Regions from separate parts of the Pseudomonas sp. 05N431 genome, predicted to be linked through region 1. Evidence: riboswitches for the same ligand, from Rfam matches in the RefSeq annotation. Region 1 holds a riboswitch; the other holds the start of a gene.
What was found. Region 1 has a riboswitch for cobalamin ahead of cobW (cobalamin biosynthesis protein CobW). Riboswitches for the same ligand answer to the same signal wherever they lie in the genome.

Region 1 (4,868 bases):
TCCGGCAAAGCGATGTGCATCGCCAGATCCCGCGGGCCAAGCCCTTGCTCGCTGGCACGCCAACCGGGTTCGTTGTCCTGGGCGCAGATCGCCTGGATCACCGGAATATTGCGCCGGAATGGCCGCAAGTGCGGTGCCTCAGGGCTGGATTGGGCGAAACCGGTGGTGTTGAGAATCACCGAGGCCTGCACCTCATCCAGCCAGTCCTCGACCACCGTCAGGCAGCCGGGCTCTTTCAAACTGGCCAGCGCAATCGGCAGCGGATTCAGCCCCGCCGCCTGCAAGCGCTGGCAGAAAACATCGATGAAGGCGGTATTCGCCGCCTGCAAATGCGAACGGTAAAACAGCACCGCCGCCACCGGCTGATTAACCTGCCAGTCGGCTTGCCAATCGCCTAGCGTCGCGTTGCTTTTGTGTGGGTGGTAAATAGCGGTACGCGGCAAGGTCTGCGGTTCGGACCAGTGGTAATCGCGGCCCAGCCAACGACTGGCCAGACAGCGATACAAATCCAGCGCATTGCCCATGCCGCCCTGACGCAAAAAGTGCCAAAGCCGCTCGCGGTCTTCGACAGGCACGGTGCTGAGGTCGCTGAGTTCCGGGTCGGGACGGTCATCGCCCGGCACCAGAATCAGTTGCACACCGCGTTGCGACAGCTCCACCAGACGTTCGATGCCGTAGCGCCAATAGGCGATCCCGCCGTGCAGCGAGATCAGAATCACCTTGGCGTGGCGCAGCACTTCGTCGACATACAAGTCGACCGAGGCGTGGTTCTGCACCTGCATCGGGTTTGCCAGGCGCAGGCTCGGATAATCCTCGGGCAACTGCTGCGCCGCTTCCGCGAGCAGCGCCAGGCTGGAGTCGCCGCTGCACAGAATCACCAGCTCGGCGGGGGTTTGGCCAAGGTCAGCAATGTTGTCATCCGAGACAAAACCGCCGGGCTGGGTCCTGAGCAAGTGCATGGATTAAACGCTGAGCGCGGCGCGCAATTGCGCTTCGAGCAAGGAGGCGTCCAGTTGCTGACCGATCAACACCAGACGGGTGCTGCGCGCTTCATCCGCGCCCCATTGACGGTCGAAATGCTTGTCGAAACGCGTGCCCACGCCCTGGATCAACAAGCGCATCGGTTTGTTCGGGATGGCGGCGAAACCCTTGACTCGCAAAATGCCGTGCTGGACCACCAATTGGGTCAGGGCGTCGAGCAACAGGCTTTCGTCGGCTTGTGGCAATTCGATGGAAATTGAATCGAAGGCGTCGTGATCGTGGTCGTCGTGGTCATCGCCATCGTGGTGATGGTCGTGGTGGCTGTGACGGCTGTCGATGTGTTCTTCGGAGCCGGCACCCAGGCCGATCAGCACGTCCAACGGCAGACGACCGCTGCTGGCTTCGATGATTTTCACTGCTGGTGGCAGCTCTTCAGCGACTTCCAGGCGCACTTTGGCCAGATCCGCCGGGCTGATCAGGTCAGCCTTGTTGAGGATCACCAGGTCGGCGCTGGCCAGTTGGTCGGCGAACAGCTCGTGCAGCGGCGATTCATGATCCAGGTTCGGGTCGAGTTTGCGCTGGGCGTCGACCTGATCCGGGAAAGCGGCGAAGGTGCCAGCGGCCACGGCCGGGCTGTCGACCACGGTGATCACCGCATCCACAGTGCAGGCGCTGCGGATTTCCGGCCACTGGAAGGCCTGGACCAACGGTTTTGGCAGGGCCAGGCCAGAGGTTTCGATGAGGATGTGGTCGAGATCACCGCGACGGGCAACCAGTTCGCGCATCACCGGGAAGAACTCTTCCTGAACGGTGCAGCACAGGCAGCCGTTGGCCAGCTCATACACGCGGCCGTTGGCTTCTTCCTCGGTGCAGCCGATGGAACATTGCTTGAGGATTTCGCCGTCGATGCCCAGCTCGCCGAACTCGTTGACGATCACCGCGATGCGCCGGCCCTGGGCGTTATCGAGCATGTGTCGCAGCAAGGTGGTTTTGCCCGAACCGAGGAAACCGGTGACGATGGTGACGGGAAGTTTGGCCAGTGTTTTCATCGGATGCCCTTTGGCAAGGTGGCGGGCATACGGGACGACAACCGGCTGCGCTTGAGCGCGCGGAAGAATTCGCCACCGGATCACCCCGCCCGGTTGTAGTGAGAATCTGTATCGAGGCAGGTCTCCTGGCTGACGGTGGGCCGGTCTTTCGACTGGCGGCTTCTGCACCTTCCCGCGCCTGAAAACAAAAGAGCGCAGTGGCATGGCAGAAACGAAACCGTTCACAGTTGCGGGGGCAGCCGCGGCATCGACCGCGTTCCCTTCTTAGCTTCGGCGCACGCGCCGAAGAACCTCGAAAGCGCAAGGCTACGCATCGCTTCGGGGCGGGTCAATGTTCACCTGAGTTGTGCGTCGGCTGTGATGACGCCATCGCGAGCAAGCTCGCACACAGTTGACCGCGTTCCAATGTGGGAGCGAGCCTGCTCGCGATGGCGGCGCCTCGGTCTCGCGTTGAGAACGCTTGCCAATTGACGCCCCGCCCTCGCCCATGCTCTCCTACACGCCTTGTTACGGGTGCCCTTCACAGGGTGAAACGGGAAACCGGTGAATCATGTGCTTTACTCAAAAGCCATGTCAGTCCGGTGCTGCCCCCGCAACGGTAAGCGAGCGAAGAATCAGATCCACTGTGCCAGCTCGGCGTGGGAAGGCGATTCTTGCAGGTTCGGCGAATGCCAGCCCCTCGTGAGCCCGGAGACCGGCCCGCAACACATAGTGCCTTGCCACACAGGGCAACGAATAACAAACCCGCGGTGGGCGGGCGCTGTTTTAGCCTCTGCGTGCCTGGCTCGCGGGGGTTTTCATGCGCTCGATTCACCCACTGACTGACCAGAGGGAAGCGCCATGTCGATCATCAGCAGCACTCGCCACACCACCGCCAGCACCACCTCCACCCTGAGCCAACGCCTCGTTGCCGCTATCGGCGCATCGATCCTGGGCGCATGCCTTGTGTATTTTGCCGGCTTCTCGCACATCGACGCAGTGCACAACGCTGCCCACGATACCCGTCACAGCTCTGCTTTCCCGTGCCACTGAGACCTGCCGAGATGATCAAGCGTATTGCGCAAACCGCAGGTTTCACCGGTTTACTGGCCGCCCTGCTGCTGACCCTGCTGCAAAGCTTCTGGGTCGCACCGCTGATTCTTCAGGCGGAGACCTACGAAAAAGCCCCGGCGGCTGAAGTCCATGAACATGCCGAAGGCGCCATGGCTGGCCACACCCACGATGCCGAGGCCTGGGAGCCGGAAGACGGCTGGCAACGCGTGCTGTCGACCACCGGCGGTAATCTGGTGGTTGCTGTCGGTTTTGCGCTGATGCTCGCCGGTCTCTACACCCTGCGCGCCCCGACTCGCACCTCTCAAGGCCTGCTCTGGGGGCTGGCCGGTTACGCGACCTTCGTCCTCGCGCCCACCCTGGGCCTGCCGCCGGAGTTGCCGGGGACTGCCGCCGCAGACCTGACACAACGGCAGATCTGGTGGATCAGCACGGCAGCGTCCACCGCCGTCGGTATCGCGCTGATCGTGTTCGCCCGGCATTGGCTGCTGAAAGTGCTCGGTGTCGCCATTCTGGCCGTGCCGCACATCATCGGCGCTCCGCAGCCTGAAGTGCATTCGATGCTGGCCCCCGAAGCCCTCGAAGCGCAATTCAAGATCGCCTCGCAGCTGACCAACGCCGCGTTCTGGCTGGCCATGGGCCTGATCAGCGCCTGGTTGTTCCGCCGAAAAAGTGAAGGTCAATACCACGCATGACCGACATCAGCGCAGCGCCGACCCTGGTGGTCGGCCTGGGCTGCCAGCGCGGCTGCCCGGCCAGTATGCTGCGCGCGCTGCTCGACCAGGCGTTGCAGGCTCATCACATCGAATTACAAGCGATCAAGGCCCTGGCCAGCATCGATCTGAAACGTGATGAACCTGGCCTGATCGAGTTGGCCACACAACTGGCGCTGCCATTGCTGTACTTCAGCAGCGAACAATTGGCCGGCTATCAACCGCAACTCAGCCATCGCTCGCAAATCGCTTTCGAGCGCACCGGTTGCTATGGCATAGCGGAAAGCGCTGCACTGGCCCTCGCCGAACAACTGGTGCAGGCGCCGGCAAAATTGCTGATCCCGCGACAAAAATATGCCCAGGCGACGTTTGCGTTGGCCGGCGCCGCGTAAAATCCTCGATAATCCCCGCCTTCGATCATGAGCAATCTTCATCTGAAGCCTTGCTTTGACAATTTTTCACAGGAGCCGGCCATGACCGTCTACTTCATTGGCGCAGGTCCCGGCGACCCGGAACTGATCACCGTCAAGGGCCAACGGCTGATTCGCAGCTGCCCGGTGATCATCTACGCCGGCTCGCTGGTGCCTGAAGCCGTACTGCAAGGCCATCAGGCCGAACAGGTGGTCAACAGCGCCGAATTGCACCTGGAACAGATCATCGAACTGATCGGAATCGCCCATGGCAAAGGCCAGAATGTGGCGCGCGTGCATTCCGGCGATCCGAGCCTGTATGGGGCGATCGGCGAACAGATTCGTCACCTGCGCGAGCTGAATATCCCGTTTGAAATCATCCCCGGCGTCACCGCCACCGCTGCTTGCGCAGCGTTGTTGGGCGCCGAGCTGACGCTGCCGGACATCTCGCAAAGCGTCATCCTGACCCGCTATGCCGACAAGACCGCGATGCCGCCAGGCGAAGAATTCAGCAGCCTGGCCCGGCATGGCGCGACCATGGCGATTCATCTGGGAGTCAATCACCTGGAGAAAATCGTTGCTGAGCTGCTGCCGCATTACGGCGCAGACTGCCCGATTGCGGTGGTGCATCGGGCCAGTTGGCCGGATCAGGATTGGGTGGTGGG
Region 2 (4,868 bases), on a different contig from region 1:
CGAGCACTCGCCATGGCGCCAACGACAGTCACGGCACGCAAGTAAGCGGACTTTTTGTAAGGCCAACTTAAAGTCTTACTTGAAGTTTGGCGCGTAGCCGCTAGAATCCTGATCTATTGTTGACTAACTAACCGCGTAAGCCCTGCTTACGCGGTTTTGTTTTCAGCCTCTCGGCAGAGAAAGCCGCAGCCAGATCAGGATGTTCTGTATATGACGATGTCGGCCCGCCTTGTACTCATCTTCTTCGCAGCGCTGCTCAGCGCCTGCGCCAGTCGCACTCCGCCGCCTGTCAAAGTCGTTCGCGCCCCGGTTTTCGCTCCCGCCCAATCGTTCTCGCCTGCCGCTGAAGACGTGCTGATTCGCGCGCTGGGTCTGGTCGGCACGCCTTATCGTTGGGGCGGCAATACGCCGGATTCAGGTTTCGATTGCAGTGGTCTGATCGGCTACGTCTACCGTGATGCGGCGGGTATTTCCCTGCCACGCTCCACTCGCGAAATGATCGGCATGCAAGCGCCGGATATTGGCCAAGAGGCTCTGCAGACCGGCGATCTGATCTTCTTCGCCACCAATGGCGGCTCGCAAGTCAGCCACGCCGGGATCTACGTCGGTGAAGGTCGCTTCGTGCATGCACCCGCAACGGGTGGTACGGTGAAGCTGGACTACTTGTCCAAGGCTTATTGGCAGAGAGCCTATCTGAGCGCCAAGCGTGTCATTCAGCCTGAGCATCTGGCGCATAACCCGTAGTTCGCAGAGGTTGTCATGACCGCTCGCACACTCAATCTCGACGATTCCCTTTATAACTACCTGCTCGACGTTTCCCTGCGCGAAACGCCGCTGCAGCGCCGCCTGCGTGACGAAACCCAGGCGCTGCCCATGGCACGCTGGCAGGTGGCGCCCGAGCAGGGTCAGTTTCTCGCGTTGCTGGTCAAGCTGACGGGCGCCAGGCGCTTGCTTGAAGTCGGCACCTTCACCGGTTACAGCGCCTTGTGCATGGCGGCCGCCTTGCCGGATGACGGCACGTTGATCTGCTGCGACATTCCCGGAGAGTACAACGCCACGGCGCGCCGTTACTGGCAAGAGGCTGGCCTCGCCGAGCGCATCGATTTGCGTTTGGCCCCCGCACTGCAAACCCTGGCTCAACTTGAGCAGCAAGGGCAGGGCGGTTGCTTCGATCTGATCTTCATCGATGCCGACAAGGCCAACTATCCGGCTTATCTGGAAAGTGCTTTGCGGCTGCTGCGAAGCGGTGGGTTGGCGGTATTCGACAACACGCTGTGGAGTGGGCGAGTACTGGAAGACAATCCTGGGAGCGAAGACACCCGAGCCATCCAGGCACTCAATCGTGCCTTGAAGGATGACTCGCGTGTCGATCTGTCGTTGTTGCCGCTGGGCGATGGTCTGACCTTGTGCCGAAAACGCTAGACGCCTGATCGGCCTAAGGTGCAACTCTGTCAGCCGCGAGCCTCTTTGAGCAGCAGTGCGATGCCCGGATGGTAGTTGCCGGCTTCGTTGTGCAATTTGCGGTAGGGGTAGGGGAAGTACCAGGCCACGGCGCAGGTGTGTTCCTTTTGCAGGTCGTCGACCATGTCCTGGAGTTCTTCCGGCGTAGGACTGTGCTGGGTCTTTTGCGGGGCAACGAACAGGCAGCCGAGTTTCAGGTCGCTGGCATAGCTGATTTTTTTCGCATCGCTCACGACATCGAGCAAGGCCTGGGTCAGATTCAGGTTGTTGACTCGTGGCCAGCGTTGCGTGGCTTGAAGGTAGGCACGTTCTTCTTTGCTGGCGATAAACAGATCGGCGCGGCCATTGCGCTCACCTTCCTCGATCTGTTTTTTCGTCGGAGTCTGTTCCAGAGTGACCATTTCAGCCATCCACGCCGCCGCCGAAAGCAGGCTCAGGTTGGCGCGTTCGTCAAACCAGTAAGGGCTTTCGTTATCGCCGCGTACCGCGTTGTAACGGTCGATGCACTCGAACCAGCATTCCAGCACCGGGCGCAGGAATTCCAGCTTCGGGTTACTGATGATCATGCCTTGCATGTTGCTCCCCTTTTTGTTCTTGTGGTGGCAGATTGTGGCTCTTTGATATCATCGCTTTCAGTGTGGCACAAGATTGGCGCCAGTTTATTGATCGGGGTCGGTTTCTATCCATCGATGAGCCCCCGGCTTTAATTGACGCTCCACCCCCAACCCTCTAACCTTCGCGACTTGTTTCAGGTGCTCTGTGACCCAGTGGTCGACCGAGTGAAACAGGGAAGCCGGTGAGGGCGCGTTCTTTGACAGAGCGGGCGACGATCCCGGCGCTGCCCCCGCAACGGTAAATGAGTAAAAACTGCGCTTTGAGCCACTGTGTCGAAATGACATGGGAAGGCGCGCAGTCAGGCGCAAGCCGCTCATGAGTCCGGAGACCGGCCTGATCCATCCAGCGGCATCACGGTGGGCGATGCCAGGCTTCTTGCCGTCTATTTCTATGCCTGCCCGCCGTTATCCAGCCTCAACGGAGAGCTCCCCCATGACTGATTCCCCTGATCGTGACGAACGCCATCTGGCACGCATGCTGCGCAAGAAAGCCGTGATCGATGAACGTATTGCCAACTCGCCGAATGAATGCGGCTTGCTGCTGGTCCTGTCCGGCAACGGCAAGGGCAAAAGCAGTTCTGCGTTCGGTATGCTCGCCCGGGCCATGGGCCATGGCATGCAGTGCGGCGTGGTTCAGTTCATCAAAGGGCGCAGCAGTACCGGCGAGGAGCTGTTTTTCCGGCGCTTCCCGGAACAAGTGCGCTTCCATGTGATGGGCGAAGGTTTCACCTGGGAAACCCAGGATCGCCAGCGCGATATCGCCGCCGCCGAGGCTGCCTGGGAAGTCTCCCGCGAACTGCTGCGTGACCCGGGCGTTGGTCTGGTGGTGCTCGATGAGCTGAATATCGCCCTCAAGCACGGTTATCTGGACCTCGATCAGGTGCTCAGCGATTTGCAGGCGCGCCCACCGATGCAACACGTGGTGGTCACCGGCCGTGGCGCCAAGCCGGAAATGATCGAGCTGGCCGACACCGTTACCGAAATGGGCATGATCAAGCACGCTTTCCAGGCCGGGATCAAAGCGCAGAAAGGCGTTGAGCTGTGAGTGAGCCTCGTTTTTGCCCGGCGGTACTGATTGCTGCACCGGCTTCCGGTCAGGGCAAGACCACTGTCACCGCCGCGCTGGCCCGTTTGCACCGCAATCAGGGGCGCAAGGTCCGGGTATTCAAATGCGGCCCGGACTTTCTTGATCCGATGATTCTCGAGCGCGCCAGCGGAGCGCCGGTTTATCAATTGGACATGTGGATGGTCGGCGAGCAGGAAAGTCGTCGGCTGTTGTGGGAAGCCGCCGCTGAGGCTGATCTGATTTTGATCGAAGGCGTCATGGGCCTGTTCGATGGCACGCCGTCCAGCGCCGATCTGGCGCGGCATTTCGGTGTGCCGGTGCTGGGCGTGATCGATGGCACCGCCATGGCACAGACATTCGGCGCGCTGGCGTTGGGGCTGGCACGTTATCAGCCGGACTTGCCGTTTGCCGGTGTGTTGGCCAACCGCGTTGGCACCTTGCGTCACGCGCAATTGCTTGAAGGCAGCCTCACCGAAGGCCTGCGTTGGTATGGCGCCTTGTCCCGGGAAACCGGGATCGAACTGCCTAGCCGTCACCTGGGTCTGGTCCAGGCTAGTGAATTGAATGACCTCGATCTTCGCCTCGACGCGGCCGCCGAAGCGTTGGCCAGCAGCTGCGAAGTAGCATTGCCGCCCGCCGTCGAGTTCGCTGCGCCTGACGTGATTGCCGCCGAGCCATTGTTGGCCGGTGTGCGAATTGCCGTGGCTCGCGATGAAGCGTTTGCCTTCACGTATGGCGCGAGCCTCGACTTGTTGCGGGCGATGGGCGCCGAGTTGCGATTCTTCTCGCCAATCCATGACCGTGAACTGCCAGAAGCCGACAGCCTGTACCTGCCTGGTGGATACCCGGAGTTGCACCACGTGGCGTTGGCTGAAAACTGCACAATGCTCGATGCGATTCGCGCACATCACGCCGCAGGCAAACCGTTGTTGGCTGAATGCGGCGGCATGCTGTACCTGCTCGACTCACTGACCGATGTCGACGGCACGCGTGTCGAGTTGGTAGGGCTGCTGGCCGGAGATGCGGTGATGCAAAAGCGTCTGGCCGCGTTGGCCTTGCAAGCGGTCGAGTTACCTGAAGGCGCGTTGCGTGGCCACACCTACCATCATTCGTTGACCAGCACCGAGCTTGAGCCGATCGCTCGCGGCCTGAGCCCTAACGGCGGGCGCGGTGCCGAGGCGGTTTACCGTGACGGACGGATGACGGCCTCTTATGTGCACTTCTATTTCCCGTCCAATCCATCGGCGGTCGCCGCGCTGTTCGCACCAGACCTGAATCTTGTGGGAGCGGGCTCGCCCGCGAAGAGGCCATGACCGACAACACATTTTCCGAGGCCGAGCGCGAAGCGATTTATCGCGCGATTGCCGAACGTCGCGACATGCGTCACTTCAGTGGCGGCAGCGTCGAGCCCGAACTGCTTCGGCGTTTGCTCGAAGCTGCGCATCAGGCGCCGAGTGTCGGCCTGATGCAGCCTTGGCGGTTCATCCGCATCAGCGATCGGGTGTTACGCGGCAAGATCCAGCAACTGGTGGAAGAAGAACGCATCCGTACTGCCGAAGCCCTCGGCGAGCGCACTGACGAATTCATGAAGCTGAAGGTCGAAGGCATCAACGACTGCGCCGAAGTGTTGGTAGCCGCACTGATGGATGATCGCGAGCGGCATATCTTTGGCCGTCGTACCTTGCCGGAAATGGACATGGCGTCGTTGTCCTGCGCGATCCAGAATC

Region 2: it holds a riboswitch for cobalamin, as region 1 does, so the genes downstream of both, cobO (cob(I)yrinic acid a,c-diamide adenosyltransferase) here and cobW (cobalamin biosynthesis protein CobW) in region 1, are expected to answer to the same signal.

Annotation. Positions count from the first base shown of each region.
Region 1 covers NZ_JBFTMN010000002.1:137,936-142,803, forward strand. Annotated here, with positions in the region: gene cobN (cobaltochelatase subunit CobN) at 1-959, opposite strand, end outside; gene cobW (cobalamin biosynthesis protein CobW) at 963-2,030, opposite strand; cobalamin riboswitch at 2,129-2,340, opposite strand; cobalamin riboswitch at 2,525-2,747, shown strand; gene AC1DIG_RS03610 (CbtB domain-containing protein) at 2,871-3,062, shown strand; gene AC1DIG_RS03615 (CbtA family protein) at 3,074-3,775, shown strand; gene AC1DIG_RS03620 (cobalamin biosynthesis protein) at 3,772-4,185, shown strand; gene cobM (precorrin-4 C(11)-methyltransferase) at 4,267-4,868, shown strand, end outside.
Region 2 covers NZ_JBFTMN010000003.1:419,571-424,438, forward strand. Annotated here, with positions in the region: gene AC1DIG_RS07400 (C40 family peptidase) at 1-45, shown strand, start outside; gene AC1DIG_RS07405 (C40 family peptidase) at 211-744, shown strand; gene AC1DIG_RS07410 (class I SAM-dependent methyltransferase) at 760-1,422, shown strand; gene AC1DIG_RS07415 (hypothetical protein) at 1,452-2,036, opposite strand; cobalamin riboswitch at 2,195-2,427, shown strand; gene cobO (cob(I)yrinic acid a,c-diamide adenosyltransferase) at 2,509-3,120, shown strand; gene AC1DIG_RS07425 (cobyrinate a,c-diamide synthase) at 3,117-4,454, shown strand; gene bluB (5,6-dimethylbenzimidazole synthase) at 4,451-4,868, shown strand, end outside.